DNA from 2 places in the Salinivibrio sp. IB282 genome. Region 1 is predicted to be linked to the other one. Evidence: predicted binding sites of a transcription regulator. Region 1 holds the regulator's gene; the other holds the start of a gene.
What was found. Region 1 encodes MetJ, which represses methionine synthesis genes. Its sites were predicted from a motif close to TTAGACNTNTANANGTCTAA; they were not measured.

Region 2: BZG14_RS07895 (MetQ/NlpA family ABC transporter substrate-binding protein) is a predicted target of MetJ. The motif match lies at 1,505-1,524, and genes of this name have one in related genera.

Annotation. Positions count from the first base shown of each region.
Region 1 covers NZ_MUET01000017.1:28,264-31,435, forward strand. Annotated here, with positions in the region: gene metB (cystathionine gamma-synthase) at 1-1,078, opposite strand, end outside; gene metJ (met regulon transcriptional regulator MetJ) at 1,264-1,581, shown strand; gene BZG14_RS05485 (malic enzyme-like NAD(P)-binding protein) at 1,660-2,904, opposite strand; gene rpmE (50S ribosomal protein L31) at 3,163-3,172, opposite strand, start outside.
Region 2 covers NZ_MUET01000029.1:18,836-22,007, forward strand. Annotated here, with positions in the region: gene BZG14_RS07880 (ChrR family anti-sigma-E factor) at 1-132, opposite strand, end outside; gene BZG14_RS07885 (sigma-70 family RNA polymerase sigma factor) at 129-761, opposite strand; gene BZG14_RS07890 (LON peptidase substrate-binding domain-containing protein) at 825-1,394, opposite strand; gene BZG14_RS07895 (MetQ/NlpA family ABC transporter substrate-binding protein) at 1,550-2,347, shown strand; gene BZG14_RS07900 (multidrug effflux MFS transporter) at 2,522-3,172, shown strand, end outside.

The DNA.
Region 1 (3,172 bases):
ATAAGGTCGGCGAAATGCCGGCTTCTGCTTGCGCGGCGTCACTCATAGCTCGGTGCGTCATCGAGCCAGGGTGAGTGATCAAGCTTTCCACGCCCCCTAGCGATTCGGCCAGAGCAAATAACGAAAGACCGTCGATAAACCGCGCCACACCGGCTTGGTCGGTCTCCAACTCTAGGCTCAGCATGCTACCAAACCCCGCTTGCTGGCGCGCAGCAATTTGGTGGCCAGGGTGAGAGGCCAACCCGGGATAGTATATTTTCCGCACCGCCGGCACCGTTTGTAGGTAGCTCAGTACCGCTTCAGTGTTGTGCTGGTGTTGTTTAACGCGCGCGCCCAGTGTACGCAACCCTCGCAATGTCATATAACTGTCAAAGGCATTGCCCGTCGCCCCTAAGCAATTTCCCCACCAAGCCAGTGTGTCTGCCAATTCATCCGTACGCGCGACCACCACGCCACCGACAATATCGGAGTGACCATTAATAAACTTGGTGGTGGAATGGACCACCATATCCGCGCCCAGCGCAAACGGCTTTTGCAAGGCGGGCGATAAAAAGGTGTTATCCACCACCACCCAGGCCCCAACTTGATGGGCCTTTTGGCTTATTTCTGCGATATCGACCACGCGTAGAAGTGGATTGGATGGAGTTTCCACCAGCACCAACTTGGGCTGCTTAGCCAATGCCTGCTCCAACGCCTCATGGTCGGATTGATCGACAAAACTCACCTGCCAAATGCCTTGTTTGGCGCGTGATTCGAGCAAGCGATAGGTGCCGCCATAACAATCGTGCGGGGCGACGATATGATCGCCTGCCTCCAATAGAGATAACACCAAGTTTATCGCCGACATGCCACAGTTAGTCACTACCGCACCCGCGCCCCCCTCTAAGTCAGTCAGCGCTTGTTCCAACTGCGCACGGGTTGGGTTGCCGCCTCGCGCGTAGTCGTAGGTAGGCACATCTCCCAGAGCCGGGAAACGGTAATTGGTCGATAAATACAAGGGAGGCACTACCGCATGGTGCTGGGTGTCGGTGCCAATCCCAGTGCGAACGGCGATGGTGTCGGTTTTTTTCTCTGTCATTATCTGTCCTTGCTAGTCTGTTTGCGCATGGTGGGCGTGATCCAGGCGTCATACTGCCACCTTACCCGTCGCTTTTTGGGACGTCAATACTTCTAGACGTCTACACTCCTTTGCATGTGGCGGTTAATATAGCTAAAATCTCCGCAGCATCATCCTGGGTATTCCTTAATCAAGATAGGTGAGACATGGCGCAGTGGAACGGCGACTACATTAATCCGTATGCCGAACATGGTAAAAAGAAAGAGCAGGTAAAGAAGATCACCGTCTCTATCCCATTAAAAGTACTAAAAATTCTTACTGATGAGCGCACTCGTCGTCAGGTGCAAAACCTGCGTCACGCGACCAACAGCGAGTTGTTGTGTGAGGCATTTCTTCATGCCTACACCGGTCAACCTCTGCCAACCGATGACGATATCCGTAAGGATAAACCCGACAGCATCCCCGCCGAAGCGCGTCGGATCATGAAAGAGCTGGGTATCGAATTCGACGATAGCGAATACTAAAAAAACCCGCCAACCGGCGGGTTTTTCATTACCTGCAGCATCGTGCTGTCTGCCACTTACGCATGGCAACATGCCTCGCTACATCATATAGTTTTCTGGCATCTCGATACGAGCTACGCCGGTTTCGACGGCCGCCAGCGCCACTGCACGTACTACTTTCGGCAACAAACGCGCGTCCATGGGCTTGGGAATGATGTAATCAGGACCAAAGCTGAGCGAAGACAAGCCGGCGGCGTCTAATACTGTTTGTGGCACCGGCTCTTTGGCCAAACTGCGAATGGCCTCGACCGCGGCCAGTTTCATCGCATCGTTAATTTCACTGGCACGKACATCCAATGCACCACGGAAAATAAACGGGAAACAAAGTACGTTATTGACCTGGTTGGGATAATCCGAACGCCCGGTTCCCATGATCAGATCATCCCGGACTTGATGTGCCACATCCGGGTGGATTTCAGGATCCGGATTCGAGCAGGCAAATATCACGGGCTTGTCTGCCATCAGCTTCAAGGCCTCTGGTGAGAGTAAGTCAGGGCCAGATACGCCAACGAACATGTCCGCGCCTTCAATCACATCTTCGAGGGTACGTTTATCGGTGTTATTGGCAAACAGCTGCTTGTATTTGTTGATATCATCACGACGCGTATGGATCACGCCTTTACGATCCAACATATAGATTTTTTCTCGCTGCGCACCACATTTTATTAATAGCTCCATACAGGCAACCGCGGCCGCGCCAGCACCCATGCACACCACCGTCGCCTCACAGATATCTTTGCCTTGTAGCTCGAGAGCGTTAAGCATGCCGGCAGCAGTCACGATGGCAGTACCGTGTTGGTCATCATGGAATACAGGCACTTCGCACCGTGCAATCAGTTGTTTTTCAATTTCAAAACAATCAGGGGCTTTAATATCTTCGAGGTTGATACCGCCAAAGGTGTCAGCAATATTGGCCACGGTATCAACGAACTCATCGATAGTGCGGTGTTTCACTTCAATATCAATCGAGTCCAAACCGGCAAAACGCTTGAATAATAACGCTTTACCTTCCATGACGGGCTTAGAAGCCATGGGGCCTAAGTTCCCCAATCCCAAAATCGCGGTGCCGTTTGAGATCACCGCCACCATGTTGCCTTTACCCGTATAGCGGTAAACCGCATCTGCGTCTTGCGCTATCTCTCGCACCGGCTCAGCAACGCCAGGACTATACGCTAGGGCGAGATCCGCGGCCGAGTCGGCCGGTTTGCTCAATTCAACAGAAATTTTTCCGGGAGTAGGGTATGCATGATAATCCAGCGCTTGCTGGCGTTTATCGTCCGACATCTAGTGTTCCTAATTATTATCGTGAAGGGATAGATAACCAATATCGCCAGGGAAGCGTGAACGATATTAGCCAGACACTCGACAAACCACACAGGGAAGGTTTGCATTCGCATAAAGATGGTAACGCAGGGAGCAAACGTCCACCAGTGCTAACACGCATTCGCGATGATGCTCGGACCTGTTGCCCCAATACAAGGACGATACGATCAAAAAAAGGGACGCTGATGCGTCCCTTCTCTGTATTCGGTCAATAGCGGCTTATTTTTTG
Region 2 (3,172 bases), on a different contig from region 1:
TGCAGCGGCGACATATGCTTGGCATTCCTGGCAAAGCTCAACATGCGCTGACAACGCAATCGCCATCGAGGTGGGCAGTTTGCCAGCTGCAAACGCATCGAGTAAATCGGTCGATGGGTGATATTTAATCATTGTTTTACCTCCAGGTGATTGCGGAGCTTTTCCAGACCTAAACGCAATCGGGATTTTACGGTGCCCAGCGGCACGTTCAACTGTTCTGACAACTCTTGATGGGTAAGCTGTTTCAGATAAACGCCTCTTACCACTTGTTGTTGCACGTCGGGTAACTCATCAATGAACGACAGCAACTCTTGATCCATCATATATTGCGCACCCGCATCCGATTCATTGTCCTGCTGGCCGGATTCGAGCACGGGCCAAATATCATCACTGAAATTGTCTTCCCGGTTCGATTGCACCTTACGCAACATATCAAAGCTAATATTACGCATAATGGTGAACACCCACGTGGTCGCTGCGCCTTTGTCCGAGTTATACAAGTGGGCTTTGCGCCACACCACTAACATGGTTTCTTGTACCAATTCCATCGCCTGGCCGTCAGCGCGAAGGTGCTTGGCACCGTACGAGCGGATCTTGGGACCAAAAAACCGGAAAAGACGTTCAAAAGCGGCGCGGTCGCGCTTCTCCGAGACTTTTAATAATAATGCAGACAACTCTTCCTTCGTCACGTCAGTCATGTTGGCACGCGTGTCCCGTCTGGAAATGGTGGTCTCAGTATACATGGTTTGTGGCGCAGTCATAGTTGAGTCCTATCTGTCGTAGCCGTCCATTTGGCTACCAGTACGTGAGTAGCAGTGATTGGATCACTCGACTTCCTCTTCAAGAAGCTGACTGATGAATTGTTTCGCTTCTTCTGCCGATTCTTGCGCTATAAACCATTGTTTTTGCGCATTAGAAAGCGGCAATATCTCCAGCCAACGCTGACAGCTCCAAGTTAAGTCGTCGAAAGGGGCCGCCTCATATTGCTCTGCGTGCTCAGGATGGGCCGCAAAGACATGTTTTAGCCCGGCTGCAATATGCGCTTTATCGTCGGCTTGGTCATCATCCAAATACTCATCATGAGGCCAATCATTGAGAGCCCGTATGTCACCCACCCACAACTTATCGGCGTCTTGATCGGTCGATAGAATTTCCACACGTTGACGGCCGGCGATCGTAATCCCCAATAAGCCGTCAGGGAGTGTTTCAAAATCGACAATGTCGACCAGTGTGCCGTATTTGTACAGGCGTTTTCCCTGCATCATTGCCAGCACGAACCCCTCTTGGTTTGCAGAGCACTCTCGGACGAGGCGTAAATAGCGGGGTTCAAAAATGCGCAGTTTTGCCCTGCCACCCGGTAGCAAAAACAGGGGCAAAGGAAACAGCTTAGTCATACTGATGCCTCCTTCTATTGATTCAACATGCTCCCCACTACGCGTCGTGGGGCGCATGCGATCAAGATAGGCTTTGGATGGCGCTAATCATATTGACATTGATTGCTGCTGTGGCATTCTGGATGTCTAAACGGCCAATAAGAAAGGTAAAGGGAATGAAGATAAAACAACTTGGTGTCAGTCTCGCGTCACTGCTCGTCGCGGTATTGCTCTCAGGATGCGCTGAGGAGAATGAAACGATTAAAATTGGCGCGACGGTAGGTCCCCACGCGCAAGTGGTTGAGTCGGTGGCTAAGCAAGCGAAAGAGGAGGGGATTGATGTTGAGGTCGTGGAGTTCTCCGACTATATCTCGCCTAATGCAGGCTTAGCGGATGGCAGCTTGGATTTAAACAGTTATCAGCATCAGCCGTTTCTTGATAATTTTAACCAAAACCACGATAGCGAGTTAGTATCGGTTGGTCGTTCGATCTTAATGCGGATGGGGGTTTATTCTGACAAAGTCGACAATATTGAGGCGTTAGCAAATGGCGCACAAATTGCGATCCCCAATGATCCCACTAATGCCGGTCGCGCGCTGTTATTGCTGGAAGACGCAGGTTTGATTACTTTGGCTGACAATGTTGGCTTTAAAGCCACGCTTCAGGACGTTCAATCCAACCCTAAACAGCTCGAATTTGTTGAAGTCGAGGCCGCACAACTGCCGCGCAGCTTACAAGATGTCGATGCCGCGGCGATCACTATGAACTATGTGATGTCATCAGGGCTTGATCCGAGCGAGCAGGGCATTTTCTTGGAATCCAAAAATGCGCCTCTCGCGGTGATGGTAGTGGCCGCGCGCAAAGACGACCAAGATAACCCGACGTATCAGCGATTACTCGCGTTATTCCAGTCCGACAAAACACGTCAATTTTTGCAAGACACCTTCAATGGCACCATAGAGCCAGCATTCTAAATCACCGTCACCCCATATAATCGGTCAGTGCAATGCAGGCCGATAGCCAAACGTCACTATTTGTTTACCACTCATACAGTTATTGCTGCTACCATGGTAGCGATTCGCTGATCCACCCTGTGTTAGGGTCGCGAGATCTACCTCCCCACATCACTAAAACGCATAGGAAATTGGATGCAATCGGCTAGTCGCCCATTTAATTGGTCGCCCGTATTGCTGGCGTGCCTGACCGTCAGCATTGGGCAATTCAGCATGGGCTTAGTATTCCCGTCTTTGCCCTGGATAGCTCGTGATTTCAACCTCAGTATGGACAATGTCCAGCTACTGATCTCTGCCTATCTACTCGGGTTCGGGCCATCACAGTTTATTTATGGGCCTATCTCAGATGCGCTTGGTCGTCGCCGTGTATTGTTAGCCGGTGTATTACTCTCTTTGATTGGCTTAACCGTGATGGTGAGCTTTAGCGCCAGTTTCACGGGGTTAGTCATTGGCCGCTGTATTCAAGGAATGGGAACCGGCTGCTGTGCCGTGCTCTCACGCGCCTTTACGCGTGACTCGTATTCGGGGGATCAACTGCCGCAAGCGATGTCGTATTTGATTATGGTGGCGTCGTTCACGCCCATCGTGGCGCCCGTTATTGGCGGGTTCGTTAACCACAATCTAGGCTGGCTGGCGATCTTTATTTTGCTGATGGTGTACACCAGCTTGGTGTGGTGCGTGCTGTTTTTTCTGTTCAAAGAGAGCATGCACGCGCGTTCACCCTTGCCCAATGTGAAGGTGATACTTGGCCGTTATGGCGCACTGCTAAAAACACCATACTTTCTC